DNA from 4 places in the Streptomyces sp. NPDC104814 genome. Region 1 is predicted to be linked to each of the others. Evidence: riboswitches for the same ligand, from Rfam matches in the RefSeq annotation. Region 1 holds a riboswitch; each other region holds the start of a gene.
The links. A riboswitch is a leader RNA that binds a small molecule or an ion and turns the genes downstream of it on or off. The one in region 1 is predicted to bind cyclic di-AMP.

Region 1 (7,391 bases):
GCGGGCTCGCGGACAGGGCGGCGGCCGGCGCGGGTCCGGCGGGGCGGTCCGTGGGCGGCTCGGGCGTGGGCCAGGCGCTCCGCGAGCGGTCAGCGGGTGGCGGACCGGTCGGCGGCGGCCGCTTTGCCTCTGAGGCAAGAGATTTGCCGCAGAGGCAAATCCGCGGCTCAATGGGAGGCATGAGCTCCTCCGAGTCCCCTGCGGAACCGGCCGGCGACCTGCCCGCGGTGGCCCCGCAGCTGCGGTCCCTGCGCCGCCGCGCCGGCCTCACCCTGGAGGCCGCCGCCCGCGAGGCCGGTCTGTCCCCGGCCCATCTGTCCCGTCTGGAGACCGGACAGCGCCAGCCATCCCTGCCGATGCTGCTCGCGCTGGCCCGTATCTACAGTACGACCGTCTCGGAGCTGCTCGGCGAGAACGTCGCCGAGCGGGACGCCGTGGTGCGCGGCGCGGACATGGAGCCGACGGCGGCCGGCGGCTGGACGTACCGGCAGGCCGGCGCGCCCGGCCGCGGTATGCAGGCCCTGCGGGTGCAGGTGCCGTACGGCGCGCAGGGGGACATCGTGCGCGTGCACCCCGGCGAGGAGTGGCTGTACGTCCTCGCCGGACGGCTCAGGCTGCGCCTCGGGGACACCACCCACCGGCTCGGCCCGGGGGACAGCGCGCACTTCGACTCGCTGACCCCGCACCGGATCGCCGCCGAGGACCCCGGCGGTCTGGAGCTCCTGTTCGTCCACACCCTGCTGCAGAGCCCCACGGCCACGCTGTGCCTGGGGCCCGCCCACCCTGGAGAGGCACGATGAGCAACTTCGAGGAGAAGTTCCCCCGGACCCTGTGGATCCGGCTCATCATCTACATCGCCGTCGGACACGTCCTGGCCGGGTTCATCTGGCTGCTGTTCGAGCTGGGCGCCAACCGATAGGTCCCCCCGCCGCCGGCGCCGCCGGCGCCGCCGCGCCGTCCCGCCGTCAGTCGAGCAGGCGTGCCCGCAGCCGCTCCCGGCCCGCGGGGGTGAGCCCGAGCCCCTGCTCCAGGTAGGCGTCGACGCCGCCCCAGGTCTCCTCGATGGTCTCCATGGCCGCCGTCAGGTACTCGGCGCGCGCGTCGAAGAGCGGGCTGAGCAGTTCCATCACCTCGGGGGTGTAGGCCGACTCCGCCGAGCCGCTGCGGCGCACCTTGTACCGGCGGTGCTTCTCGTTGGACTTCAGGTAGTCCTCGACGATGGCGTCCTTCTCCACGCCCAGGGCGAGCAGGGTGACCGCTATCGACAGCCCCGCGCGGTCCTTGCCCGCGGCGCAGTGCATCAGGGCCGGGACGCTGTCCTCGGCGAGCGCGTGCAGCACCCGGGAGTGCTCGCCGGTGCGCTCCTTGATGATCGTGCGGTAGGAGGCGATCATCCGGTTCGCGCCCTTGCCGTCGGCGAGGATGCCGCGCAGCTGGTCGAGATCGCCGTCGCGCACCATCTTCCAGAACTCGGCGCCGTCCGCCGGGTCCGACAGCGGCAGGTTGACGTTGCGCACGCCCGGCAGCTCGACGTCCGGGCCCTCCAGCTTCTGGTCGGCCGCGTTGCGGAAGTCGAAGATCGTGTGCAGCCCCAGGGAGGAGAGGTACACCGTGTCCTCGGGCGTCGCGTGGGCGAGGTGGCCGCTGCGGAACAGCACGCCGTGCCGCACCCGCCGCCCGTCGACCGTGGGCAGGCCGCCCACGTCTCGGAAGTTGCGCACTCCGGTCAGCTCGGGTTCGGTCGACGGCACCTGCTGCGTCACGAAGGGCTCCTCCCGCTCGTGCCCGCCGACACGGCTCGAATGGCCGACGGGCTGCCCTTCGACGATACGACATGGATTCCCGGGGCAACCGGTTGTCCCCGCCTCCCCGGAGACGGCACTCGAATGGGATGGATATCCGCCCACGTCACATCTGGGCCTTCTGCCCGAATTGGCGCCTTCGTTCCAACTCGCAATGAATTGAGGATCCCTGGAAGGTGGCCGCGTGAGGAGGGTCATAACCGTGACCGTCCGTCGTACGTCATGTCCACGTAATGATTGAGTATTTCCTGGTGAATTGACGAACCGACAGCAGATCCAATTCACACAGCGTGACGGCGTATTCCGGCATTGGATCACGAGAAGCGCCCGTTCACGCAACCTTTCGCTTGTCCCCGTGCGTCCTGCTCGCTTACGTTCCCCACGAAATCCGGACGGACGCCGAATCCTGCCGCCGTCCGGTGCACCGCACCCACCCACCCGACGCACGGCAGGAGCGGGGGACCCACAGGTACGACCGCCTGTTCCGGTTCCCGGAACGGCTATGGGGTGAAGCCGCGCCCAGCGCGGCCGGGCATCTCCAGCCCGAACCCGACAGCTCACCTCGCAGGCGCCGGAGAGGAAAAGCGCCATGCCCGCAAAGGGTAAGCACCGTCGTCCGAAGTCCCAGCGTTTCGCCCGTACGCTCGCCGTCGCCGGTACCGGTGGCGCCGCGCTCGCGCTGCCGCTCATGGGCGCCGCCGGTGCGCACGCGGCCACGCCGCAGACCGCCGCCCAGTCGGTGTCCGGCAAGGCCGTCCAGAGCCTGCCGTCCGAGGCGAAGAAGGCGCCGCAGTCCGGCGTGCGCGTCTACACCGTCAAGTCCGGCGACTACCTGTCGAGGATCGCGAACGAGCAGCACGTCGCCGGCGGCTGGAAGAAGCTTTACGACGACAACCGTGAGGCCGTCGGCAGCGACCCGTCGCTCATCCACCCCGGTCTGAAGCTGACCCTCGGCAAGAAGGCCGTCGCGTCGCACCACGCCGCCCCGTCGCACAAGAGCGAGGCGCCCGCGCACAAGTCCGCCGCGAAGGCCGCCGAGCCCGCGAAGGCCGAGGCCGCCAAGCCCGCCCAGCCCGCGAGCACCGCCTCCGGCTTCACCCTCCCGGTCACCGGCGCCACCATCGGCACCGCGTACCACACGCCCGGCAGCATGTGGGCCAGCGGGTACCACACGGGCGTCGACTTCGTCGTCCCGACCGGTACCACCGTCAAGGCCGTCGGCGCGGGCACCGTCGTCTCCGCCGGCTGGGGCGGCGCCTACGGCAACCAGGTCGTCGTCAAGCTGAACGACGGCTACTACGCCCAGTACGCGCACCTCTCGCAGATCTCCGTCTCGGCCGGCCAGAGCGTGACCGCGGGTCAGCAGCTCGGCCTGTCCGGCGCGACCGGCAACGTGACCGGCCCGCACCTGCACTTCGAGATCCGCACCACGCCGAACTACGGCTCCGACGTCGACCCGGTCGCCTACCTGCGCGCCCACGGCGTCACCGTCGGCTGACCCCGCGCCGCCCCGGCGGCCACCCGCCTGACACGCCACCGAGGCCGGACCCCGATCCACGGGTGTCCGGCCTTCGGTGTGCCCGGACCGGCCGGGCACATGGCCGGGGCGGTTATTCCCGACACGGCCGGACACGTGGAGTGGCTTATCTCACCGTCCGTCAACCCCTGCCTACGGTCGCGTAGGTCACATTCAAGGGTGAATCATGGACGGCTGTGGCAGACGATTCGAAGAGTGACAGCAGAGCAGTGATCGGGTCGTACGTGGCGCTGGGGGACAGCTTCACCGAAGGCGTCGGAGACCCGGGCCCCGACGGGCAGTTCGTGGGCTGGGCCGACCGTTTCGCCGTACTCCTCGCCGACCGGCGGCCCGAGGGAGACTTCACCTACACGAACCTCGCGGTGCGCGGCAAACTCCTCGACCAGATCGTGGCCGACCAGGTCCCGAGGGCCGTCGAACTCGCCCCCGACCTCGTGTCGTTCTGTGCCGGCGGCAATGACATCATCCGGCCCGGCACCGACCCCGACGAGGTCGCCGAGCGGTTCGAGAGGGCGGTCGCGCAGCTCGCCGCCGTGGCCGGCACGGTCATGGTGACGACCGGCTTCGACACCCGGGGCGTCCCGCTCCTCAAGCACCTGCGCGGCAAGATCGCCACCTACAACGGGCACGTTCGGGCCATCGCCGACCGCTACGGATGCCCGGTGCTCGACCTGTGGTCGCTGAAGTCGGTGCAGGACCGGCGGGCCTGGGACGGCGACCGGCTGCACCTGTCGCCCGAGGGGCACACGCGGGTGGCGCTGCGGGCCGGCCAGGCGCTCGGCCTGAGGATCCCGGCCGACCCCGAGCAGCCCTGGCCGCCGCTGCCGCCGCGCGGCACGCTCGAGGTCCGGCGCGACGACGTCCACTGGGCGCGCGAGTACCTGGTGCCGTGGATCGGGCGGCGGCTGCGCGGCGAGTCCTCCGGCGACCATGTGACCGCCAAGGGCACGCTGTCCCCGGACGACATCAAGATGCGGATCGCGGCCGTCGCCTGAGCCGCGCGGAGAGGGGCGGCTGCCACGGGTGCGACCGCCCCTCGCCCGCCGTCAGGCCGGGAACGGCCCGTACAGCCCGGTGCGTGCAGTCGGTTCACGCCGGGCCCGGGACGCCGCTGCGAACCCCCGGGGTACGCTCCCCGGGTTCTGCTCACCGTCCTCCTGCGGTCAACGCCTCCCGGGTCAGCCCCAGTTCGCGGGCCAGCGCCTCGTCGACCCACTCCTGCGCCCGGATACGCGAGACCGTGCCGCCGTACGCGGTGAGCTGCACCGCCAGCCCGTCCAGCAGAGCCGTCAGCCGCAGCGCGGCGGCGGCCGGATCGGGACAGGTGAACTCGCCCGCGGCCACCCCCTGCGCGATCACCTCGGCGAGCGCCGCCTTCCACTGCCGGTCCAGGGCGCGGCCCACCTCGCGCAGCGGCGGCTCGCGCAGGGCCGCCGACCAGCCCTCGATCCACAGCCGCCAGCCCTTGGCCTGCCCCGTCGGCGCGTACCAGCGCACCGCCGCGCGCAGCCGGCGCAGCGCGGTGGTACGGCGGCCGAGCAGCTCCTGCAGACGGCCGAGGTCGGCCTCGGCGGCGTAGGCGAAGGCCGCCGCGACCAGCTTCTCCTTGGTGGAGAAGTGGTACAGCACCAGCGCGTTGCTCACGCCGAGCGCCTGGGCGACGTCGGCGATCCGCACCGCCGCCACGCCCCGCTCCTCGATCTGCTCCACGGCGGCCCGCAGGATCTCCTCCCGCCGCTCCGCCACGCTCAACCGCACTCTCGCCACGGCTGATCACCCTAGTGCAGCGCACGGGGCCGGGCACCGCGAATGCCCGCCCCCGTCCTGGGGCACGGCCGCGCTGGAGCCCCGGCGACGACCGCGTGATTGTTGCCGTTTGACAATAATATTGGTGGGGCAACAAAGTAGCGGTGTCGTCCGTGCGCGGGAAGGGTCTGGGAATGTTGCGGTGGGCGGGCACTGCTCCGTGCGCCGACGCCCCGCACCCGAGGGTGCCGGTGGCCCCGGGCCCCGCGCTTGGCTTCTCAGGCGGACCGGCTGCCGGCGTCGGCCTCGGGGCGCATCTGCGCCGAGGCGGCGTCGCAGAAGGCCTCCAGGCCCTCCAGGAGGGCGGCGCGCTTCGCCGCGGGCATCACGTCGAGGACGGCCTGCAGCTCCTGTTGCCTTCGCGCGCGCAGGTCGGCGAGGAAGGCGCGGCCGCGGCTGCTCAGGTGCAGGCGCACCTCGCGCCGGTCGGCGCGGCTGGTCTCTCGGTCGACGAAACCGGCGGCCTGCAGCCGGTCGCAGAGCCGGCTGGTCGAGGGAGGCGTAGAGGCCAGGGAGTCGGCGAGGGTGCGCAGATTGATGCCCTCGTGGTGCTCGAGGACGAGCAGCACACGCAGCTGTGACGCGGAGGCGGGCGCGGTGGAGGCCCGGCCCCAGACCACCTCCAGCAGTTCCGCGGCCGTGGCGGTCACGCGCGCGACTTCGTCGGGCTGCGGGCGGGCGCGGAAGGACGTCACGGTCACACTCTCGTCGGCGCTGGGACGGCAGTCAGCGTACTAGGGGGCGTCTCGCCGCTCACGCCGCGAGCCCGGTGTGAGTGGCGGGACATCCCCTGGACGAGCGGGTCCGCTACTGATGGCCCGGCAACCGGGTAGACGGATCGGACGACCGAAGTCCCCGAGTGATGTCCGGTGATACACCGGCAAAGGATTGGTGTTCTTACCATCGTGAAGAGATTTGTGGTCGCTGAACGCGCTGTACGTACGGCGGCTCCGCACGAGCTGCTCGACGCCGTCCGTCGTGTACTGCTGGAGCAGTACGCGGCGGAGTCCGTCGAGCTGCTGATGGCCGACTACAGCCTCACCGTGCTGCAGCCGGTGTCGGTGCTGCCGCACACCCTGGAGCCGGTATCGGTCCACAACAGCCCGGCCGGCCGGGCGTTCGGAGCCCAGCAGCCCTTCGTGGAGACGCTCGGCGAGGGCCTGGCGCGGGTCCACCTGCCGGTCACCGTGCGCGGTGACCGGCTCGGCGTGCTGTCGGTCACCCTGCCGGACGGCGCTCATGTCGAAGAGTGCCTCGCGGAACTCGCGGAGATCGCCGAGGTGCTCGCACACGAGGTGATCGTGGCCGAGCGGGACACCGACGTGTATCTGCAGGCGCGCCGCAAGGACCGGCTCACCCTGGCCGCCGAGATGCAGTGGCAGCTGCTGCCCGGACGTGCCTGCGCGCGCCCGGAGTACGAACTGGGCGCCCAACTGGAGCCCGCGTACGCGATCTTCGGCGACAACTTCGACTGGTCCCTGACCGCGGACCACCTCCTGCTCTACGTCACCAACGGCATGGGGGAGGGGATCGAGGCCTCCCTGCTGACCAACCTGGCGATCAACGCGCTGCGCAACGCACGGCGGGCCGGCATCTCCCTCGCCGACCAGGCGGCACTCGCCGACCAGGCGGTCTACGCGCACTATCAGGGCCGCTGCTATCTGTCGGTGCTGATGCTCGACTTCGAACTCGCCACCGGTCGTGCCCGGGTGGTGGACGCCGGCTCCCCGCAGCTGCTGCGGCTGCGCGGCGGCGTGGTGGAACGCGTCCGCTTCGAGGCGCAGCTGCCCCTCGGCATGTTCGAGGAGACCGACTACGTCGTCCAGGAGTTCCAGGTCGAGCCCGGCGACCGTCTGATCTTCGTCAGCGACGGGGTGTACGACGTCGCCTCGCCCAAGGGCGAGTCCTACGGTGACACCGCGCTGGCCCGGGCGATCCAGGCCACCCGCCTGCTGCCCGCCGCCGAGGTCCCGCGCGCCATCCTGCGGGAGCTGACCGGCCACCGCGGCCGGCCCGCCCCGGACGACGACGCCCTGGTGGTCTGCCTCGACTGGCGGGGGCGGTGACCGGTGGCACCGCCCGCGACATCCGGTCCGCGGAGGGCGTGTTGTTCGCGTCACCCGCCCGGCGCTAATGTTTGCCATGCGGCAATGATCGGCGGTGGCTGAGCCGATCAGGGGCGTGGGCCCCCGTACCGAAGGAGAAGATGCGGGTGTCGGAGCAGGACGCGGCCCAAGAGACGACGG
Region 2 (7,391 bases), on a different contig from region 1:
CCGGTTGGCGCGGGACCAGGACTCGTCCCAGTCGAGGCCGTAGTGGTCGTAGAGCCGGTGCTCCTCGTCCTCCGAGAGATGGCCGCCGCCGTCGACGTCGACGTGCGGGGCGTCCTTGACCTTGCTCTTGGAGTACGGGACCTCCGTGTGCCCGTCCACCACCGCGGCGTCACGGATGGGCACGAAGGACTCGCTGCTGCCGAAGAGGCCGGTCTTGACCGACACCCACTCCGGCGCACCGGTCGTGTCGTCGAGGAAGACGTGCTTGGCTTCGCCGATCTTCTTCCCGTCCTCACCGAGGACCGGATGATCCAGGACGGAGGGGATCTGCTCTCTGGTGATCATGTTCGTCTCACCCTTCTTTCGGAGCGACTCCCTTGGCGGGTGCACCATCACAAAAAGGGCGAAACGACCCAATGGCAACAAAGGGCACATACTTTTCGTAAGTGCCCTTTGTGCACGTCAGTGTGGCGTGGTCACATAACTTGCTGTGGTCACACCATGTACCGTGGTCACACCACGGACCAGGCGATGCCGTCCAGGATGTCGTGCTCGCTCACGACGACCTCCTCGGCGCCGATCCGCTCCATGATCGACAGCAGCACCAGGGAGCCCGCCGCGATCACGTCCACCCGGCCGGGGTGCATCGACGGCACCGCCGCGCGCTCGGCGTGCGTGGAGCGCAGCAGCCACTCGGTGATCTCGCGGACCTTGTCCCGGGAGATCCGCGAGTGGTGGATGCGCGCCGAGTCGTACTCGGGCAGCTCCTGGGCGATCGCCGACACGGTCGTCACCGATCCGGCGAGCCCGACCAGCGTGCGCGCCTCGCGCAGCGGAACGCTGCTCTCGGCGAGGTCGAGGGCGGCCTCGATGTCGGCCCGCATGGCCGCGATCTGCTCCTGCGCGGGCGGGTCCGTGACGGCCCCGCCGGCCACCAGGTGCCGTTCCGTCATCCGCACACAGCCGACGTCCACCGAGCGGGCCGCGCGCACGTGTTCCTCGCCGACGACGAACTCCGTGGAGCCGCCGCCGATGTCCACCACCAGGAACGGCCGGTCCAGGTGCTCGTGCCCGGCCAGCTCCCTCGTCGCGCCGGTGAAGGAGAACTCCGCCTCCTGGTCACCGGTGATGACCTCCGGCTCCACGCCGAGGATGTCCATCACACCGCGCACGAACTCGTCGCGGTTCTCCGCGTCGCGGGAGGCCGAGGTGGCCACGAAGCGCAGCCGCTCGGCGCCGTGCTCCTTGATGATCTCCGCGTACTCACGGCACGCGGCGAAGGTGCGCTCCAGCGCCTCGGGGGCGAGGCGCCCGGTGCGGTCGACGCCCTGCCCGAGCCGCACGATCGTCATACGGCGGTCCAGGTCGACCAGTTCGCCGCTCTTCGGGTCGCAGTCGGCGACCAGCAGGCGGATGGAGTTCGTACCGCAGTCGATGGCGGCCACACGGGTCACTGGGCGTCCTCCTCGGTCCCGGCGCCGTCCTGGGCCGGCGTCACGCACGGACCCTTGCGCCACCACTCGGGCAGCATCGCGATGGCCTCGTCGCCGAGCGGGTTGACGCCCGGTCCGGCGGCCAGGGAGTGGGCGACGAGCACGTGCAGGCACTTCACCCGGTCCGGCATGCCGCCGGCGCTCGGGAAGCCGGTCAGCTCCTCGATCTCGTCGCGGCGCCGGATGTAGTCCTCGTGCGCGGCACGGTAGGCGGCGGCCAGCTCCGGGTCGGACTGCAGCCGCTCGGACATCTCCTTCATCACGCCCTCGGCCTCCAGCGTGCCGATCGCGGAGGAGGCCCGGGGGCAGGTCAGGTAGTACAGCGTCGGGAAGGGCGTGCCGTCCGGCAGGCGCGGGGCGGTCTCCACGACGTCGGGCTGCCCGCAGGGGCACCGGTGGGCGATCGCGCGCAGCCCGCGCGGCGGCCGGCCGAGCTGCTGCCCGAAGGCCTCGACGTCCGCGTCGGTGGGTTCGGTGCGCGGGGTGGACGGCGGGGGCGTTTCCACTACGAAGTTCTCTCTTGTCGAATTACTGGTCGGAGGCGTCGGCCTTGTCGACCCCGTCCCAGACGTTGGAGTACCAGGGGCGGTGCGCCGAGCCGGCGTCGGTGTGGGCCTGCGTGGCCGCGTCCGGGTCGACCACGACGTAACCGGTCTCGCCGGGCAGCACATAGTGCAGCCGCTTGCGGATCTGCTGCTCGGCGAAGGAGTCGTCCTGCCAGCGCGCCTTGAGGTCGCGCAGCTGCTCCACGCGCTGCGCGGCCTGCTGCTTCTGGCGCTGCAGGTCGGCGATCTCGGCGCGCTGCGAGACGTACTGGCGCATGGGATAGGCGAGCGCCACGATCAGCGTGCACACCACCAGCGCGAGCAGCGCCGCGCGGCCGGTGAGCCGGGAGCGGCGGGCCTGCCGTTTGGTCTGGGAACGGTAGACGCGGGCCGCGGTCTGCTCGCCGAGCAGCCGGATCCTGGTCGCGGTGGAGAAACGGTCCCGGTCCTTCACCGCCATGGGCATCCTCCCGTTCACACGCGCGTACGTCCCCGGACACGGTACGGGACCGAGTACGGGGACGTACGTACGACTGGCTAAGCCTTACGCCAGGTTGGCCCAGCCTTGGGCCAGGACACGGGCTCGACCGGTGGCCGGGCCCGTGGACCCGGCCCTTGGCTCAGCGCTTGGCTCGGCGCTCGGCTCAGCCCTTGGAGACCGTGCCGCGGAAGCGGGGGAACGCGCTGCGGCCGGCGTACACCGCGGCGTCGTCGAGGATCTCCTCGATGCGCAGCAGCTGGTTGTACTTGGCGACGCGCTCGGAGCGGGCCGGGGCGCCGGTCTTGATCTGGCCGCAGTTGGTGGCGACGGCGAGGTCGGCGATGGTGACGTCCTCGGTCTCGCCGGAGCGGTGGGACATCATGCACTTGAAGCCGTTGCGCTGGGCCAGCTCGACGGCGTCCAGCGTCTCGGTCAGCGAGCCGATCTGGTTGACCTTCACCAGCAGGGCGTTGGCGGCGCCCTCCTCGATACCGCGGGCCAGGCGCTCGGGGTTGGTGACGAACAGGTCGTCACCGACGAGCTGGACCTTGTCGCCGAGCTTGTCGGTGATGGTCTTCCAGCCGGCCCAGTCGTCCTCGAACAGCGGGTCCTCGATGGAGACCAGCGGGTAGGCGTCGACCAGCTCGGCGTAGTACTCGGTCATCTCGGCGGCCGAGCGGTTCTTGCCCTCGAAGACGTAGGAGCCGTCCTTGTAGAACTCGGACGCGGCCACGTCGAGGGCGAGCGCGATCTGCTCGCCGGGGGTGTAGCCGGCCTCCTTGATCGCCTCGAGGATGAGGTCGAGGGCCTCGCGGTTGGAGCCGAGGTTCGGGGCGAAGCCGCCCTCGTCGCCGAGGCCGGTGGCCAGGCCCTTGGACTTCAGGACCTTCTTCAGGGTGTGATAGACCTCGGCGCCCCAGCGCAGCGCCTCGGAGAAGGACTCCGCGCCGATCGGCGCGATCATGAACTCCTGGATGTCCACGTTGGAGTCGGCGTGCGAGCCGCCGTTCAGGATGTTCATCATCGGCACCGGCAGCAGGTGCGCGTTCGGGCCGCCCAGGTAGCGGAACAGCGGCAGGTCGCTGGCCTCGGAGGCGGCGTGGGCGACGGCGAGCGAGACGCCGAGGATGGCGTTGGCGCCGAGGGAGCCCTTGTTGTCGGTGGCGTCCAGGTCGAACATGGCCTGGTCGATCAGGCGCTGCTCGGTGGCGTCGTAGCCGACCAGCTCCGGGCCGATCTGCTCGATGACGGCCAGCACGGCCTTCTCGACACCCTTGCCCTGGTAACGGCTGGAGTCGCCGTCACGCAGCTCGATGGCCTCGAAGGCGCCCGTCGAGGCGCCGGACGGGACGGCGGCACGCCCGGTGCTGCCGTCGTCGAGGCCGACCTCGACCTCGACCGTGGGGTTGCCTCGGGAGTCCAGGATTTCCCGGGCTACGACGACGTCGATGGACGGCACGAGCATCTCCTTCGTGGATGTGACGCTGAAAGTGCGGGGCTGGTGAGCCTTGCGACTAGAGCCTAACCGCCCCGGGGCCATCGGCCAGCCGACCGCCCGGCCCGTGGACAGACAGACCGTACCCATTGTTCACCGTCGGAACAAAGGGGGGTGGCGTTCCGGCTGAACACCTGGCGAACCACCGGCACGGAAACCGGCACAGAAAAACCCCGCCCCGGTGCGTACGGGGGGAGACGCACCGGGGCGGGGAGCCCGTGGGGACGGGGAGCGGCCCTTGGCCGGCCGGCCGGCTGCTTACTTCAGGTGCAGCTGCTGGCCCGGGAAGATCAGGTCGGCGTCGTCGACGATGTCCTTGTTCAGGTCGAACAGCTTCTTCCAGCCGCCGGCGACGTGGTGCTTCCCGGCGATGGAGCTGAGGGTGTCGCCGGTGACGACCTTGTACTCGCCGTCACCCTTCTTGACCTTCTTGCCGGTCGGGGTGGTGACGGTCTTGGTGCTCTGCTTCTTCGGCGTCTGCGCCGGGCGCTCGCTGGAGCGGGAGGCGCTCTGCTGCTCGGTGGAGCGCGTCGTGGTGGTGCCCTGCGAGGAGCTGGAAGAGCTGGAAGAGCTGGAGGAGCTCGACGAGCCGCCGCCGTTGTTCGGGGTGTTCGACAGGCCCGTGCCGCAGACCGGCCAGGCGCCCTTGCCCTGGGAGGCGAGGACCTTCTCGGCGACGGCGATCTGCTGGGACTTGCTGGCCTGGTTGGCCTGCGGGGCGTAGGCGGTGCCGCCGTACGCGGCCCAGGTGGAGGCGGAGAACTGCAGGCCACCGTAGTAACCGTTGCCGGTGTTGATGGACCAGTTGCCACCGGACTCGCACTGGGCGACCGCGTCCCACTCGGAGGTGGTGGCGGCGGAGGCGTTGCCGGCCGCCATCAGCGGGGCGGCGACGGCCGCACCGGTGACACCGGCGAGCGCGATGACGCGGGTGGTCTTGGACGGACGACGGTGCTTGCCCTTGCCGGAAAACAGCATGGTGGATCCCCTCACCGACGCCTGCGAGGTGAGCTGTCGGGTTCGGGCCGGTTGAGTTGCCCGGCCACCCCTCCCCTGGGAGGCGTGGCTTCACCCCTAGCCGCTCCGGCTCAACTGCCCGGCGCGGCACTTACCTTGGGTCCCCCGCTCCTGCCTGCGGCGCGTAGAGCGACGACTGTTCCCGTGCGGCCGCTGGCAGGATTCGGCGTTGCGGCCGGCCGGGGCTCGCGGTGGCGAGCGGTCATGACCGTAGACAGGCGATCGGGCGAATTTCAAAGACGATCACGGCTTCTGAGACTCATCCCACACTTTCACCAAAGCGGACATCAGTCCCAAAACGGGGCGTCAACTCCCGCTACTTTTCGCCCGTTTCGCCACCGACAAGCAGTGTCTGACCGGGCACGATGTGGCCCGGGTCGGCGCCGATGGCGTCCCGGTTCTCCGCGTACAGCGCGCGCCACCCGCCCTCGACGTGAAGGGAGTCGGCGATGGACGTCAGGCTGTCCCCGCCGAGCACCGTGTAGCGCGAGGCGTGCCGGCCCGGGGCGGACGCGGCGCTCGCCGCGGCCGCGCTCTCCTCGGCGCCGGCGCCGCGGTGGCGGCCGCCGCCGTCGAGCGCGCCGGTGTCGACGAGCTCCGAATCCCCGACGATCCGGCGCAGGTTGTCCGGATCGTCGCTGTTTGCGTCATCCGCGGAGGCGCTGCCGGACGGCTGCGCGGTGCCGGGACCGGATGTTCCGGGCGTACCGGACGCAGCCGCGCCGCCCGTGGAGGGCGTGGCGGACGACGGACCGTCAGAGGGTCGCGCAGGAGTGCCCGCGGGGGGCGTTCCGGCCGGCGCGCCGGAGGGCGTACCGGAGGAGTCGGGCAAGCCGGGCGAGTCCACCGAACCGGAGGTTCCGGATGTTCCGGAGGTACCGGTGGATCCGGTGGATCCGGAGGTACCGGCCGAACCGGAGGTGCCGGGCGCACCGGTGGAACCGGTCGAGCCGGAGGAGCCCGTACCGGAGCCGGCGCCGGTGGACGCCGAGCCGCTGCCCGCGGTGTCGCCCGCCACGCCCGTGTCGACGTCCGGTGCGGACGTGTCGGCGGACAGGCCCGAGGTCAGCCCGCACACCGTCCAGTGGCCGACGCCCTGGTCGGCGAGGACCTTCTCGGCGACCGCTATCTGCTGCGAACGGCTGGCGAGGTCGGGCCGGGCCGCGTACTCCAGGCCGCCGTGCCCCTCCCAGTCCTCCTGTGACAGGTGCAGGCCGCCGTAGAGCCCGATCCCGGGGTTGTCGCTCCAGCGGCCCCCGCTCTCGCACTCGGCCACCTTGTCCCACGTCGCGCCGTCGGCCGCGTGGGCGCTCGCGGCGCCGAGCAGCGGGAGGGCGATGGCGGAGCCGGTCACTCCGGCCGTGACGAGGAGGGCCGGAGCCTGACGGGGGCGACGGTGTCGACCGTTCCCGGAGAGCATGCGGTGACCTTTCGCGAGACAGCACTGACCGGCGCGGCGCCTTGAGGCACCGGCGTCGCGCTGACGAGTGAACGTATCGGCAGACGATCGCCAGTCACAAGTTCATGCCGCGCAGATCACGTGAAGATCACATAGTTGAAGATGTGTCAGTTTTCTGTGCGGGAGCGGGCGTGAACGTCACGGGCAACTGGCGCAGCCCCCGCATGATGAGGCCCCCGCGCCAGCGCAGATCGGCCGGTTCGGCCCCCAGTCGGAGGTCGGGCAGCCGGGTGAGCAGGGTGGCGAGGGCGGCCTGGCCCTCCAGACGGGCCAGCGGGGCGCCCAGGCAGTAGTGGATGCCGTGGCCGTAGCCGAGGTGCTGGTTGTCACGGCGGGCGAGGTCCAGCAGATCCGGCTCGGGGAAACGCTCCGGATCGCGGTCGGCGGCCGCCAGGACGACGAGGACGGGATCGCCGGGAGCGATGTCCTGCCCGCCCACGCTCAGCGGCTCGGTGGCGAACCGCCAGGTCGCCAGCTCCACCGGGCCGTCGTAGCGCAGCAGTTCCTCCACGCCCGTCTCCAGCAGCGCCCGTTCGCCCCGGGCCAGGGAGTCCTGCAGCAGGTGCCGCTGCTCGGGGTGCGTGAGCAGGGCGTAGGTGCCGTTGCCGATGAGGTTGACGGTGGTCTCGAAGCCGGCGAACAGCAGGATGAACGCCATCGCCGCGGCCTCGTTCTCGGTGAGGTGCTCACCGTGGTCGGAGGCGCGGATCAGTCCGGAGATGAGGTCCTCGCCGGGAACGGGCTCGGCGGGCAGCGCCTGCCGCTTCCTGTGGATCAGCTCGGCGAGGTACCCGCGCATCTTCTTCACCGACCGGGCGACCCCGCCCCTGGGCCCTCCGCCGTGCCGGATCATCATCCCGGCCCAGTCCCGGAAGTCGTCCTGGTCCTCGCGGGGTACGCC
Region 3 (7,391 bases), on a different contig from region 1:
CTGGCGCGACAACATGCCCGCGGGCATGCTCCTGAAGTCGACCCCCGCGGCCTCCAGCATCGACTGCCCCCAGCGCGGGCACACCCTCGCCGACTACTGCGACGCGGCCGGCATCCGGCGGCTGGTGAACGACGAGGACATCATTCCCGTGGAAACGTTCATCGCCTACGGCGAGTGGTTCCAGCAGAAGCTGGTGCCCGAGCTGGAGCGGGTGCGGGTGGTGTCCGTGGACCGGCGCACCGGGGGCGGCTTCGAGCTGAAGCTGGACTCCGGGGAGCAGTTCACCGCGCGGGCCGTCGTCGTGGCCACCGGGCTGTCCGGCCTGTCCCACCTGCCCCGCGAGCTGGCCGCGGCCGCGCCGGACGGGCCCGCCGCCACGGCGCCCGTCTCGCACAGTTCCCAGCACCACGACCTGACCCGCTTCGCCGGCCGGGAACTGATCGTCGTCGGCGCCGGACAGTCCGCGCTGGAGACGGCGGCGCTCGCCGCCGAGGCCGGGGCCCGGGTGCGGGTGGTGGCCCGCGGCCGGGGCCGGGTCGCGTTCGGCGCGGCCCCCTGGGACCAGCCCCGGCTGCGCCCCGAGTCGCCGTTCGGCCGGGCCTGGTCGCTGTGGGCGCTGAGCTATTACCCGCATCCCTACCGCTATCTGCCCGCCGAGATACGCCACTACCTGGTCCGCCGGGTCCTCGGCCCGCTCGGCGCCTGGTGGCTGCGCGAGCGCTTCTCGGGGAAGGTGCAGGTCAGCGAGGTGCAGCGGATCGTGCGGGCGGAGCCGACGGGCGAGGGCGCCACCCTCACCGTGCGCAGCCACACCGGCCGCACCGAGCGGCTGGCCGCCGACCACGTCATCGCGGCCACCGGCTACCGGGTGAACATCGCGGCGATGGACTTCCTCGGCCACGGGCTGCGCACCACCCTCGCCACCAGCCGCGGCACCCCCAGGCTCGGCGCCGGGTACGTCTCGTCGGTCCCCGGCCTGTACTTCACGGGTCTGCCGGCGGCCGGGTCGTACGGCCCGGTGATGCGGTTCGTGTGCGGCACGGAGTTCGCCTCGCCGCGCCTGGCCCGCCACCTGGTGGCGGCACACGGCTGAGGGGCGAACCACGGGCGTGGCGGTCCGGCGGGCGCGGCGGGCCGGTCCGGCGGGCGCGGTGGTCCGGTCGATCCTTCCGCGCGTGCCGCCGGGCCGGGAAACCGGCGATGAGCCCGGGTGGGCCGGCCGCCTCGGCGGCCTCCGCATCCCTGCCGGAACCCGGGCCGGAGGAGGCCGGATCGGGCGGTGAACGGGTGCCCCGCGGGGTCCGTATTCTCTGATCATGGCCGCACCCCTCGCATATGCCCTCATTGCCACTGACCTGGACGGAACGCTGCTGCGCGGCGACGACACGCTCTCCGACCGGTCCCGGGCCGCGCTCGCGCGGGTGGCGAAGGCCGGCGCGCGCCACCTTGTGGTGACGGGCCGCCCGGCGCCCCGGGTACGGCCGCTGCTGGAGGACCTCGGCTGCACGGGGCTCGCGGTGTGCGGCCAGGGCGCGCAGGTGTACGACGCGGGGGCCGGCCGTCTGCTGTGGTCGGTGACCCTCGACCGGGAGCTGGCCGAGACCGCGCTCGGCAAGATCGAGGCCGAGGTGGGGGAGGTGTACGCCGCCGTCGACCAGGACGGCGTGGACGGGCTGACGCTGATCGAGCCCGGCTACCGGATGCCGCACCCGACGCTGCCGGCGGTGCGGGTCGGGCGGCGCGACGATCTGTGGGGCGAGCCGATCAGCAAGGTGCTGCTGCGCCATCCCGAGCTGTCCGACGACGAGCTGGCGGCGACGGCGCGCGCGGTGGTCGGTTCCCTGGCGACGGTGACCATGTCGGGGCCGGGGACGGTGGAGCTGCAGCCGTGCGGTGTCACCAAGGCGACGGGGCTCGCGCTGGCGGCCGGCCATCTCGGGCTGGGCGCCGAGCGGGCGCTCGCGTTCGGGGACATGCCGAACGACATCCCGATGTTCGCCTGGGCCGCCCGCGGGGTGGCCATGGCCAACGCCCATCCGGAGCTGAAGGCCGTGGCCGACGAGGTCACCATGTCGAACGAGGACGACGGCATCGCCGTCGTCCTCGAGCGGTTGTTCCCGTGAAGTGCGGCCTAGTAGGCGCTGAACACGTTGTCGATCGAGCCGTAGCGGGCTGCCGCGTAGTTGCAGGCCGCGGTGATGTTGGCGATCGGGTCGTACGGGTCCATGGAGGTGCCGGACACGTGGTAGGCGAGGAACGTCGGGTCGATCACCTGGAGCAGGCCCTTGGACGGGGTGCCGGCGGCCGCGTTGGAGTCCCACAGGTTGATGGCGGCGGGGTTGCCGGAGGACTCGCGGATGATGTTGCGGTAGATCCCGTCGTAGGTGCCCGGGATGCCGTGCTGGGACATGATGGCCAGCGACTGGCGGATCCAGCCGTCGAGGTTGTTCGGGTAGGCCGAGTTGGCGGCCGTGATCACGGTGGCGCTGGCCGGGGTGGCGGCGGAGGCGCTGGTCGCGCCGAAGAGCGGCAGCGCGAGGGCGGCGGCACCGGTGCCGGCGACGGCGAGGGTGCGGACGAGGCGGGACGTGCGGGTGCGGCGGTGCTGACCGGCAGCAGACATGACGAAGTTCCTCTCCGGCGCCTGCGAGGTGAGCTGTCGGGTTCGGGCTGGAGATGCCCGGCCGGCCGCGGATGCGGCACGGCTTCACCCCGAGCCGGTCCGGGGCGTCGTCGGGGTGACGACGTCCGGCTCGGCGACTTACCTGGGTCCCCCGCTCCTGCCGTACACGGATGAGTTGGTCCGATGGTGGATGCCGGACGGCGGCAGGATTAGGCGTCCATCCGACAGGCCGGGAAGTTATGCGAGAGCTGATGCCGGGAACAAGTACCGGTTTCACCTAATGCCCTGGTTGACCTTGGTCCGGGGCGTTTGGGCTGCTTGATCCTTTGTGATCGTCTAGGCCCAACTTGCTTGTGAGGGCTGGTTAAACGCGGGGCGGACGGACAGGAGACCGACGAGAGGCTCGCGTGACCCAATTCACTGGTGTCACAGGGGAAACACATTTGGTACCAAGGTGACCAAGGTGGATCGGCTGATTAATTACGGCAAAACGGGCAGTCGGGTCGTGTTGTGGCACGGTGGGGCGGGGTCTGTCGCCGAGGGTGGGGGTGGTCTTCGCGGTGGTCTTCGCGACACGAGCATGGTTGATATCGGTACTTTTCGGTTGATCAGATTTGATCGATAAACATATCGGGCGCGATCCGATACCGCCTGGCCTGTAACCGTGGGCGCTATCGGTGATCGAAACGTGACCGGATACGCTGACTTGAGTGATGTCAGCGACCTATCGACAAACCGTGTAATCGCCAACCGGCACCAGCAGACAGGAGACCCCTCGTGACCGTCGTCGGGCCGTTCGGGCTTAGCGTGCGGGACCAGGCTCTCGAGGCCGATGTCCAGGCCGGATTGGCGGCTGTCGAGGAAGGGCTGCTCGAGGCCACCAAGAGCGAGGTTCCCTTCATCACGGAGGCCGCGCAGCACCTGGTGCGGGCGGGCGGGAAGCGGTTCCGGCCGCTGCTCGTGATGCTGGCGGCGCAGTTCGGGGACCCGTATGCGCCGGGTGTCGTGCCGTCGGCGGTCGTGGTCGAGCTGACCCACCTGGCGACGCTCTACCACGACGACGTCATGGACGAGGCCGCCGTACGGCGCGGGGTGCCCAGCGCGAACACGCGGTGGGGTAACTCGGTCGCCGTACTGACCGGCGACTTCCTCTTCGCGCGGGCCTCGCAGATCCTCGCCGACCTCGGGCCCGAGGCGGTGCGGGTGCAGGCGCTGGCGTTCGAGCGGCTGGTCACCGGGCAGATCCTGGAGACCGCGGGCCCGCAGGACGGGCGCGACCCGGTCGACCACTACCTCGAGGTGCTCGGCGGCAAGACGGGGTCACTGGTGGCGGTGTCGTGCCGGTTCGGCGCGATGATGTCCGGCGCCGACGAGACGGTCGTGGACGTGCTGACGCAGTACGGGGAGCGGCTGGGCGTGGCCTTCCAGCTGGCGGACGACGTACTCGACATCGCCTCCGACTCGCACGAGTCCGGCAAGACGCCGGGGACGGATCTTCGCGAGGGCATCCCGACACTCCCGGTGCTGCGGCTGCGGGAGCGGGCCGAGCGGCTCGGGCTGCCGGAGGACCGCGCCCTGTGCGAGCTGCTGGACTCCGATCTGAGCGACGACGCGCGACACGCGGAGGCGCTGACCGCGCTGCGGGCGCACCCCGCGCTGGAGCAGGCGCGGCGCGACACCGTCCGCTACGCCGAGGAGGCGCGGGCCGCGCTGGCGCCGCTGCGGGAGTGCGGCGCCAAGGCGGCGCTGATTGAGCTGTGCGACGCGGTGGTGCACCGGGCGGGCTGAGGGCCGCCGTCCGCCCCGTTCGTTCTCCGGCTGCCGGCCCGCCGTCCGCCGCGTTCGCTCTCCGGCTGACGGCCCGCTGTCCGCCGCGTGCCTTTTCCGGCTGACGGCCCGCTGTCCGCGGCGTGCCTTTTCCGGCTGACGGCCCGCTGTCCGCCGCGTTCGTTCTCCGGCGACGGCCCGCTGTCCGCCGCGTGCCTTTTCCGGCTGACGGCCCGCCGTCCGCCGCGTTCGCTCTCCGGCTGACGGCCCGCCGTCCGCCGCGTGCCTTTTCCGGCTGAAGGCATCCGTCCGCCGCGTACCTTCTCCGGCTGACGCCCGCCATCCGCCCCGTACCACCTCCGGCCGGCGCCGGCCCCCCGCCCCGTGCCTTCTGGAGCCCCTTCCCCCGCCCCCCTTCCCCCGCCCCCTTCCTCCCCCGGCTCACGCCCCCGGGCTCCCCGGCCCCCCACTTCCCCTACGGGTAGGGGTACCTGAGGCCCCGCCATGTCATACCCCAGCAGTACACGCAGTTGCGTCCAGGGAGTGACGTCTCCCGGCGGCCGATTTGGTCTCATGGAAAGCACGGAAGACACCACTCCTCACCGATTCGGGTGAGAATGGCGGCTCGGGGTGGGGCCCGGCGGGAGCACGCGCCGCGGGTCACGGGACGGACAGCCGCCGCCGACGACGGAGGTAGCGCACACATGGCACCGTTTGGAAGCGATGACAGGGCGACGGCCGTGCAGGAGCCGGCCGGCTCGTCGGGCGGGGGGCGTCGCAGGGCCGCGCGGTACGTCGTGCCCGCGACCGTCGTGGGCGTGGCCGCCGCGACGATCGGGATCGTCCCCGCGCTCGCCAGCTCCGGCGACCCGGATCTGCCGAAGATCACCGCGCAGCAGCTCATCGAGAAGATCGCCGCGTCGGACGTCCAGCAGATGTCCGGCACCGTGCGGATCACCACCGACCTCGGGCTGCCCGACGTCGCAGGTCTCGCCGGCGGTCTCGGCGGGAAGGCGGGCGGCGCCGGCGACGGTTCGGCCGCCGATCCGTCCGCCAAGGTCACCGAACTCGCCACCGGCTCGCACACGTTGCGGGTCGCGGCCGACGGACCGGACCGGCAGAAGGTGTCGGTGCTGGAGGAGGCCGCCGAGTACAGCCTCATCCACAACGGCAAGGACGTCTGGGGCTACGACAGCAAGTCCGACGAGGTGTACCACGCCACCTCGGACGCCACCGGGAAGGACCACCGCAAGGACAAGCGGGGCGCGGACGACTTCACCGGTACGCCCAAGGACTTCGCCGAGCAGGCCCTGAAGGCCGCCGACTCCACCACCGCCGTCACGGTGGACGGCACCGCCCACGTCGCCGGCCGCGACGCCTACAAGCTGCTGATCAAGCCCAAGCAGTCCGGCAGCACCGTCGGCGGCATCACCATCGCCGTGGACGCGAAGACCGGCGTGCCGCTGAAGTTCACCCTGACCCCGAAGAGCGGCGGCGCCGCCGTGGTCGACGCCGGCTTCACCCAGGTCAGCTTCGCCCGGCCGGCCGCCTCCACCTTCGACTTCACCCCGCCCAAGGGCGCCAAGGTCACCGAGGGCGGCGACCGTGAGCACGGCAAGGGCGACGACGAAAAGAGCCCGCTGAAGGGCGGCCTCCCGCAGCACCTGCTGCCCACGCCGGGCGGGGAGCCGGGCAAGGGGCTCGGCGCACCCAAGGTCCTCGGTGAGGGCTGGAGCGCCATCGCGGTCTTCGACACCGGCGCCAAGGGAGGCGTGCCCTCCGGCAGCAAGGCCGACGGCGACCTCGGCGGCTTCCTCGACTCGCTCGGCGACAAGGTCTCCGGCCCGTTCGGCAAGGGCACGGTGTTCTCCACGCGCCTGGTGAACGCCCTGATCACCGACGACGGCAAGGTCTACGTCGGCGCGGTCACCAAGGACGCCCTGGTCAAGGCCGCCGACGCGGGCAGGTAAGCCGGCGGGACACCGCCGGGAGACGGGAAACGATCGGGGAGCCGATGGACGACGCGCCCGCCGCACGGGGTGAGCAGGGGCCGGAGGACGAGTACGTCATCCACACCCGCGCCCTCACCAAGCGCTACCGCGGCGGGCAGCTCGCCGTGGACGGCCTGGACCTGACCGTGCCGGCGGGCAGCGTCTTCGGCTTCCTCGGCCCGAACGGATCGGGCAAGACCACGACCATCCGGATGCTGATGGGCCTGATCGAGCCCACCTCCGGTGCCGCGCGCGTCCTCGGGCAGCCGATGCCCCGGGCCGCCCGCTCGGTGCTGCCACAGGTGGGCGCACTGATCGAAGGACCCGCGCTGTACGGCTTCCTCTCCGGCCGGGACAACCTGCTGCGCTACGACGCCGCCGACCCGACCGCCGACCCGCGCACCCGGCGTACCCGCGTCGCCACGGCGCTGGAGCGGGTGGGGCTGACGGCGGCCGCCGGGAAGAAGGCGAGGGCGTACTCGCTCGGGATGAAGCAGCGGCTGGGGCTCGCCGCCGCCCTGCTCCAGCCCCGCCGCCTGCTCGTGCTGGACGAGCCGACCAACGGGCTCGACCCGCAGGGCATGCGGGAGATCCGCTCGATCGTGCGGGAGCTGGCCTCGGACGGCACGACCGTCTTCCTCTCCTCGCACCTCCTCGACGAGATCGAACAGGTCTGCACGCACGCCGCGGTGATGGCGCGCGGGCGGCTCCTCGTGCAGGGCGCGGTCGCCGACCTGGCGGCGCGGGCGCGCGGCCGGCTGGTGGTCGTGACGCCGGACGTCTCCGACGCGGCCCGGGTGCTGAAGGAGCAGGGCGTCGCGGATGTCGTCGTGGCGGAGGACCGGGTGACGGGTGAACCGCCGGAGTCGGAACCGGCCGACCTCAACGCCGCGTTGGTCGCGGCGGGCATACGGGTGCGGGGCTTCGGCGTGGAACGGGCCTCGCTGGAGGACGCGTTCGTGGCGCTGACGGGGGAGGGCTTCGATGTCGCGGGATGACAGCACCGCCAC
Region 4 (7,391 bases), 750 kb from region 1:
TCGCCGCGCGCCGTCGCCGGCACCGCCGAGACGATCACGTCGTGCTTGCTGCGCCGGCCCTCGCCGTCCTCGAAGGGATCGGCGGTCGCGGTGCGAGCCAGCAGCCCGGTGGAGGACAGCAGCACCCGGCACGGGTCGTCGGCGACCTGCAGCGACACCGTGGCCGCCGGGGAGCCCGCGGACTCCAGCAGCACCGTACGCCGGTCGGTGCCGAACTTCTTGGCGACCGCGGCGAGTTCGTTGGAGACCAGCTTGCGCAGCTCGGCGTCCGAATCCAGGATCCGGGTCAGTTCCTCGATCTCCGCGTTCAGCCGGTCCTTCTCCGCCTCCAGCTCGATGCGGTCGAACTTGGTCAGCCGGCGCAGCGGCGTGTCGAGGATGTACTGGGTCTGGATGTCGCTCAGCGAGAAGCGTTCGATCAGGCGCTGCTTGGCCTGCGCGGAGTTCTCGCTGGAGCGGATCAGGCGGATGACCTCGTCGATGTCGACGAGCGCCGTCAGCAGACCCTCCACCAGGTGCAGCCGGTCGCGCTTCTTGGTCCGGCGGAACTCCGAGCGGCGGCGGACGACCTCGAAGCGGTGGTCGAGATAGACCTCCAGCAGCTCCTTCAGGCCCAGCGTCAGCGGCTGGCCGTCGACCAGGGCGACGTTGTTGATGCCGAAGGACTCCTCCATCGGCGTCAGCTTGTACAGCTGCTCCAGGACCGCCTCCGGCACGAAGCCGTTCTTGATCTCGATGACCAGGCGCAGCCCGTGCTCGCGGTCGGTGAGGTCCTTGACGTCGGCGATGCCCTGGAGCTTCTTCGAGCCCACCAGGTCCTTGATCTTGGCGATGACCTTCTCGGGACCCACCGTGAAGGGCAGCTCCGTGACGATCAGGCCCTTGCGGCGCGCCGTGACGTCCTCCACGGACACCGTCGCGCGCATCTTGAAGGTGCCGCGGCCCGTCTCGTACGCGTCGCGGATGCCGGCCAGGCCGACGATCCGGCCGCCCGTGGGCAGGTCGGGGCCGGGGACGTGCCGCATCAGGGCGTCGAGATCGGCGTTCGGGTGCCTGATCAGGTGCCGGGCAGCGGAGATGACCTCGCGCAGATTGTGCGGCGGCATGTTCGTCGCCATGCCGACCGCGATCCCGGACGAGCCGTTGACCAGCAGGTTCGGGAAGGCGGCGGGAAGGGTGACCGGCTCGCGCTCCTGGCCGTCGTAGTTGGGCTGGAAGTCGACGGTGTCCTCGTCGATCGACTCCGTCATCAGCCCCGTGGCCTCGGCCATCCGGCACTCGGTGTACCGCATGGCGGCCGGCGGGTCGTCGTTGCCGAGCGAACCGAAGTTGCCGTGGCCGTCGACCAGCGGCACCCGCATCGAGAAGGGCTGCGCCATACGCACCAGGGCGTCGTAGATCGACGCGTCGCCGTGCGGGTGCAGCTTGCCCATCACCTCGCCGACGACACGGGCGCACTTGACGTAGCCGCGCTCGGGGCGCAGGCCCATCTCGTTCATCTGGTAGACGATGCGGCGGTGCACCGGCTTGAGGCCGTCCCGGGCGTCCGGCAGGGCGCGGGAGTAGATGACCGAGTACGCGTACTCGAGGAAGGAGCCCTGCATCTCGTCGACGACGTCGATGTCGAGGATCTTCTCCTCGAAGTCGTCGGGCGGCGGGGTCTTCGTGCTGCGGCGGGCCATCGCTGCCTGGCTCCTTGCTGAAGCGTGAACGGTATCTGACGCGGACCATTGTGGACCGTGGGACTGACAAGCCGGGCGCGGACCCGGCCCCGGCGTACGAAGCGGCGCCTCGGCACCCGGATTCCGGTGGTGTGCGGCGGCTCCCGAGCACCCGACCGCCGCCGCCCCGGGGCACCCGGGCCGGGGCGCCGGACCCCGGTCGGCCCGGCCCGCGCACGACGATCGCCCGAAGGCTACGCGATCTCGCTGTCGGCGTACGCCGTGCGGGAACTTCGCCGCCGGTCCGCAGGCTTGCATACAGTGGCAGGACGGCAGGAAACGCGCGGTTTCACGACCGCTTCCGCGATCGAAGGGACGTACATGCCCATGGGTCACACGGCCACAGCCGAGGCAGGCTCCGGCGGACTGACAGCAACCGAGCACCGCCTGGCCAACGGCCTGCGCGTGGTGCTCTCCGAGGATCACCTGACCCCGGTCGCGGCGGTGTGCCTCTGGTACGACGTCGGCTCGCGCCACGAAGTCAAGGGGCGTACCGGTCTGGCTCACCTCTTCGAGCACCTGATGTTCCAGGGCTCCGCCCAGGTCAAGGGCAACGGTCACTTCGAGCTGGTGCAGGGCGCCGGCGGGTCGCTGAACGGCACCACCAGCTTCGAGCGCACCAACTACTTCGAGACCATGCCCGCCCACCAGCTGGAGCTCGCGCTCTGGCTGGAGGCCGACCGCATGGGCTCCCTGCTCGCCGCCCTGGACGACGAGTCCATGGAGAACCAGCGCGACGTCGTCAAGAACGAGCGCCGCCAGCGCTACGACAACGTCCCCTACGGCACCGCCTTCGAGCGGCTGACCGCCCTCGCCTACCCGGAGGGTCACCCCTACCACCACACGCCGATCGGCTCCATGGCGGACCTGGACGCGGCCACCCTGGAGGACGCGCGCCAGTTCTTCCGCACCTACTACGCGCCGAACAACGCGGTCCTGTCCATCGTCGGCGACATCGACCCGCAGCAGACCCTCGCCTGGGTCGAGAAGTACTTCGGTTCCATCGCCTCCCACGACGGCAAGCCCGAGCCGCGTGACGGCACGCTGCCCGACGTCATGGGCGGCCAGCTGCGCGAGGTCATCCACGAGGAAGTCCCGGCGCGCGCCCTGATGGGCGCCTACCGGCTGCCGCACGACGGCACACGCGCGTGCGACGCGGCCGACCTCGCGCTGACGATCCTCGGCGGCGGCGAGTCCTCCCGCCTGTACAACCGGCTGGTGCGCCGCGACCGCACGGCCGTCGCGGCCGGCTTCGGCCTGCTCCGGCTGGCCGGGGCGCCCTCGCTGGGCTGGCTGGACGTGAAGACCTCCGGTGACGTCGAGGTCCCGGTCATCGAGACCGCCATCGACGAGGAGCTCGCCCGGTTCGCCGCCGAGGGCCCCACCGCCGAGGAGATGGAACGCGCCCAGGCGCAGTTGGAGCGCGAGTGGCTGGACCGGCTCGGCACCGTCGCGGGCCGCGCCGACGAACTGTGCCGCTACGCGGTCCTGTTCGGCGACCCGCAGCTCGCCCTCACCGCCGTCCAGCGCGTGCTCGAGGTGACGCCCGAGGAGGTGCAGGAGGTCGCCAAGGCCCGCCTGCGCCCCGACAACCGCGCAGTGCTCGTGTACGAGCCGAAGACCCCGCAGGCCGCACCGGACGCCGACGTGCCCGAGGACCCGGAGCAGGAAGCGACCCTAGAGGCCGGCAACGACAACGAGGAGACGGCCAAGTGACCGAGCTCGCCACGATGGACTTCCACCCCCGGCCCCAGGCGGGCGAGGCCAAGCCGTGGGCGTTCCCGGCCCCCGAGCGCGGCACGCTCGACAACGGCCTGACGGTGCTGCGCTGCCACCGGCCCGGCCAGCAGGTCGTCGCCGTCGAGGTGCTCCTGGACGCTCCCCTGGACGCCGAGCCGGCCGGCCTGGACGGCGTCGCCACGATCATGGCGCGCGCCTTCTCCGAGGGCACCGACAAGCACTCCGCCGAGGAGTTCGCCGCCGAACTGGAGCGGGCCGGCGCCACCCTCGACGCGCACGCCGACCACCCGGGGGTCCGCCTCAGCCTGGAGGTGCCCGCCTCCCGGCTGGCCAAGGGCCTCGGCCTGCTCGCCGACGCCCTCAGGGCGCCCGCCTTCGCCGACAGCGAGATCGAACGGCTGGTGCGCAACCGCCTCGACGAGATCCCGCACGAGCTGGCCAGCCCCGCCCGGCGCGCCGCCAAGGAGCTGTCCAAGGAGCTCTTCCCGGCCTCCTCGCGCATGTCGCGCCCCCGGCAGGGCACCGAGGAGACGATCGCGGCCCTCGACGCGGCGGCCGTACGCGCCTTCTACGAGCGGCACGTGCGCCCCGCCACCGCGACCGCGGTGGTCGTCGGCGACCTGACCGGCCTCGACCTCGACGACCTGCTCGGCGACACCCTGGGCGCCTGGACGGGCTCACGCACCGAGCCGCGCCCCGTGCCCGCGGTGACGGCCGACGACACCGGCCGCGTCGTCATCGTCGACCGGCCGGGCGCCGTCCAGACGCAGCTGCTCATCGGCCGGATCGGCCCCGACCGGCACGACCGCGTCTGGCCCGCCCAGGTGCTCGGCACGTACTGCCTGGGCGGCACCCTCACCTCCCGCCTGGACCGGGTCCTGCGCGAGGAGAAGGGCTACACCTACGGCGTGCGCGCCTTCAGCCAGGTGCTGCGTTCCGCCCCCGACGGCACGGGCGCGGCGATGCTCGCCATCAGCGGCTCGGTGGACACGCCCAACACCGGCCCGGCGCTGGACGACCTCTTCACGGTGCTGCGCACCCTGGCGGAGGGCGGCCTGACCGACGCCGAGCGCGACGTCGCCGTGCAGAACCTCGTCGGGGTGGCCCCGCTGAAGTACGAGACCGCGGCAGCCGTCGCGGGCACGCTCGCCGACCAGGTCGAGCAGCATCTGCCCGACGACTACCAGGCGACGCTGTACCGGCAGTTGGCCGCGACCGGCACGGTGGAGGCCACGGCGGCGGTCGTGAACGCCTTCCCGGTGGACCGTCTGGTGACCGTGCTGGTCGGTGACGCGGCGCAGATCAAGGAGCCCGTCGAGGCCCTCGGCATCGGTGACGTCACCGTGGTGAGCGCGGAGTAGCCGCACATGCGCGTGGGGCCCTGGTGTCTGACGGAGCACCAGGGCCCCCGCCCTGTCCGCAGGTCTGTTTGTGATCGAAGGCGCTGCATCCCACATATGCCCGAATTGGGGCGGAGGTTGCCTGTCTGGCCTGTGGGATGGCTTACAAAACCCCTGATTCGTTTGAGGACTGAAGGTCGATCACCGTAGCTTCGTCCGGGCTGTTCGTCAGGCAGTGCGCCGCACCCGCGGCACCGGACAGTCATCGCCGAGTCCCCGTACGGCGCGAGCCAGGGGAGCCGGGGACCCACACGTCCCTGGGGTGAATCGGGCGCCCGAGAGGGGGCCCGTAGGAGACCTTCCTGCTCCGAACCCGTCAGCTAACCCGGTAGGCGAGAGGGAAGGAAAGGACAAGCCGCCACATGGCGTTCGTCAGCGCCACCGGGAAGCACCGTCGTCCCAGCCGGATGAAGCGCACCACCGCGCAGGCCGCGGGTATCGCCGCGCTCACCACCACCGGCGTCATCGGCGCCCTCGCGGCGCCCGCCCTCGCCGCCGACAGCTCCGCCGAGCAGACCGGTCTGCTCCCCGTCATCAGCGTCGACGACGCCGTCGCCGCGCAGATCGACGCCCAGGCCGAGGCCCAGAAGCAGGCCGCCGAGCAGGCGGCCATCGAGCAGGCCGCTCGCGAGGCCGCCGCCGCGCGGGCCCACGAGGCCAAGGAGCGGGCCGCCCGCGAGGCCGAGCGCAAGCGCCTCACCACCTTCGTGGCCCCGATCGCGCACTCCTACGTCTCCACCGGCTACGAGGCCAGCAGCTCCCTGTGGTCCTCCGGCCACCACACCGGCATCGACTTCCACGCCGCCACCGGCACCACGGTCCACGCCGTGGGCTACGGCACCGTCGTCGAGACCGGCTGGGGCGGCGCCTACGGCAACCAGATCGTCATCCGCATGCACGACGGCACGTACACCCAGTACGGGCACCTGTCGTCCATCGGCGTCGTGGTGGGCCAGCAGGTCGTCGCCGGCCAGCAGATCGGCCTGTCCGGCGACACCGGCAACACCACCGGCCCGCACCTGCACTTCGAGGCGCGCACCAGCCCCGAGTACGGCTCCGACATGGACCCGGTCGCCTACCTGCGCGCGCACGGAGTGAACGTCTGACACGCGAGAACGGCACCAGCCCCGCAAAGCCCCGGCGTACCGCGCCGGGGCTTTCGCCGTTTCCCCGCGCCTCGCCCCGGAGAAATCCGGCGAGGTGACCAAAAAATATCCATGGAATCCGCTCCGCCATCGGAAATGGCGTCCCCTTGGAATAGAGTCACGAAAACGCGTCCATCGTCGGCGTTTCACGGGGCCCGAAGCGGAGGTCGGACATGCGCATTCCGGCGCACTCGGTGTGCACGGCGATCCGGGACGACATCGTCGCCGGTGTCCATGAGCGCGGCAGCCGGCTCACCGAGGAAGTGCTGGCCCGCCGCTACGGCGTCTCCCGGGTGCCCGTGCGAGAGGCGCTGCGCACCCTGGAGGCCGAGGGGTTCGTCGTGACGCGACGGCACGCGGGCGCGTGCGTGGCCGAACCCACCGAGCAGGAAGCGGCCGACCTGCTGGAGATGCGGATGCTGCTGGAGCCGCTCGGCGCTGCCCGCGCCGCCCAGCGACGCACCGAGGCGCATCTGAAGGTGCTGCGCGGCCTGGTGCGGCTCGGCCAGGAACGGGCCAAGCAGGGCACCGGCGACGAGCTGCGCTCCCTGGGCGGCTGGTTCCACGAGACGCTCGTGCAGGCGTGCGGGAGCCCGGCGCTGACCGCCACGCTCACCCAGCTGCGCCACAAGATCGCCTGGATGTACGCCGTGGAGCCGTCGGCCGACCCCGTCCGGACCTGGGCCGAGCACGGCGCCCTCGCGGACGCGGTGGCGCGCGGCGACGGGGAGCGGGCCCGGGCCGTCGCGGCCCTGCACGCCGAACGCTCCGCCGGCGCGTATCGGCTGCGCCGCTTCGGTGGGGAGCGAGCCGAGCCGGTGAGGAGTTCGCAACATCCCGTAAACACATCGGGCCCACGGCATTAACGCGAGCGCCGTATACAAAGAGAGGGACACGTGAGCCCGCTGAAAGGGCTGCCCTTTTCGCATTTCTCGTTCGCGCCGCACATTTCCTCCGGGGTTCGCGGAGGGTGGAAAAAGGAAGCCGCGCCGGCCTCGAAAGGCCGACGCGGCTTCTTTGTGCGTGAATCAGACCCTCAGGCGTGACTCAAGCGGCCGTGCGGGACTCAGACGGTCTCGGGGAGCTCCTCGAGGCCCTCGGAGACCAGCTTCGCCAGACGGTCCAGGGCGGCGTCCGCGCCCTCGGCGTCGGAGGCGAGGACGATCTCCTCGCCACCCTGGGCGCCCAGGCCGAGGACGGCCAGCATGGAGGCCGCGTTGACGGGGGTGCCGCCGGCCTTGGCGATCGTCACGGGGACGCCTGTGGCCGTGGCGGCTCGGACGAAGATGGAGGCGGGGCGGGCATGGAGGCCCTCGGCCCAGCCGACGTTGACGCGGCGCTCAGCCATGTGTTGCTGCCCTTCAGTTTCTCAGGGTTGTCTAGAC

Region 2: another riboswitch for cyclic di-AMP. It lies ahead of ACZ64A_RS22420 (transglycosylase family protein); the one in region 1 lies ahead of ACZ64A_RS03615 (M23 family metallopeptidase).
Region 3: another riboswitch for cyclic di-AMP. It lies ahead of ACZ64A_RS19110 (transglycosylase SLT domain-containing protein); the one in region 1 lies ahead of ACZ64A_RS03615 (M23 family metallopeptidase).
Region 4: another riboswitch for cyclic di-AMP. It lies ahead of ACZ64A_RS00485 (M23 family metallopeptidase); the one in region 1 lies ahead of ACZ64A_RS03615 (M23 family metallopeptidase).

Annotation. Positions count from the first base shown of each region.
Region 1 is NZ_JBVJOL010000001.1:865,787-873,177, forward strand. Features, by position in the region: gene ACZ64A_RS03600 (helix-turn-helix domain-containing protein) at 180-800, shown strand; gene ACZ64A_RS03605 (DUF6126 family protein) at 797-919, shown strand; gene ACZ64A_RS03610 (tyrosine-protein phosphatase) at 966-1,763, opposite strand; cyclic di-AMP (ydaO/yuaA leader) riboswitch at 2,231-2,386, shown strand; gene ACZ64A_RS03615 (M23 family metallopeptidase) at 2,392-3,300, shown strand; gene ACZ64A_RS03620 (SGNH/GDSL hydrolase family protein) at 3,549-4,334, shown strand; gene ACZ64A_RS03625 (TetR/AcrR family transcriptional regulator) at 4,486-5,106, opposite strand; gene ACZ64A_RS03630 (MarR family transcriptional regulator) at 5,364-5,846, opposite strand; gene ACZ64A_RS03635 (PP2C family protein-serine/threonine phosphatase) at 6,051-7,211, shown strand; gene ACZ64A_RS03640 (STAS domain-containing protein) at 7,352-7,391, shown strand, end outside.
Region 2 is NZ_JBVJOL010000006.1:389,646-397,036, reverse strand. Features, by position in the region: gene ACZ64A_RS22445 (DUF2382 domain-containing protein) at 1-345, opposite strand, end outside; gene ACZ64A_RS22440 (Ppx/GppA phosphatase family protein) at 513-1,454, opposite strand; gene ACZ64A_RS22435 (DUF501 domain-containing protein) at 1,451-1,999, opposite strand; gene ACZ64A_RS22430 (FtsB family cell division protein) at 2,022-2,498, opposite strand; gene eno (phosphopyruvate hydratase) at 2,683-3,978, opposite strand; gene ACZ64A_RS22420 (transglycosylase family protein) at 4,273-4,992, opposite strand; cyclic di-AMP (ydaO/yuaA leader) riboswitch at 4,996-5,164, opposite strand; gene ACZ64A_RS22415 (transglycosylase family protein) at 5,348-6,451, opposite strand; gene ACZ64A_RS22410 (cytochrome P450 family protein) at 6,579-7,391, opposite strand, start outside.
Region 3 is NZ_JBVJOL010000005.1:166,948-174,338, forward strand. Features, by position in the region: gene ACZ64A_RS19100 (FAD-dependent oxidoreductase) at 1-1,093, shown strand, start outside; gene ACZ64A_RS19105 (HAD family hydrolase) at 1,317-2,123, shown strand; gene ACZ64A_RS19110 (transglycosylase SLT domain-containing protein) at 2,132-2,623, opposite strand; cyclic di-AMP (ydaO/yuaA leader) riboswitch at 2,627-2,811, opposite strand; gene ACZ64A_RS19115 (polyprenyl synthetase family protein) at 3,401-4,411, shown strand; gene ACZ64A_RS19120 (LolA family protein) at 5,095-6,360, shown strand; gene ACZ64A_RS19125 (ABC transporter ATP-binding protein) at 6,405-7,379, shown strand; gene ACZ64A_RS19130 (ABC transporter permease) at 7,366-7,391, shown strand, end outside.
Region 4 is NZ_JBVJOL010000001.1:118,179-125,569, forward strand. Features, by position in the region: gene ACZ64A_RS00470 (DNA gyrase/topoisomerase IV subunit A) at 1-1,682, opposite strand, end outside; gene ACZ64A_RS00475 (M16 family metallopeptidase) at 2,043-3,437, shown strand; gene ACZ64A_RS00480 (M16 family metallopeptidase) at 3,434-4,822, shown strand; cyclic di-AMP (ydaO/yuaA leader) riboswitch at 5,058-5,211, shown strand; gene ACZ64A_RS00485 (M23 family metallopeptidase) at 5,224-5,967, shown strand; gene ACZ64A_RS00490 (GntR family transcriptional regulator) at 6,180-6,872, shown strand; gene ACZ64A_RS00495 (HPr family phosphocarrier protein) at 7,073-7,354, opposite strand.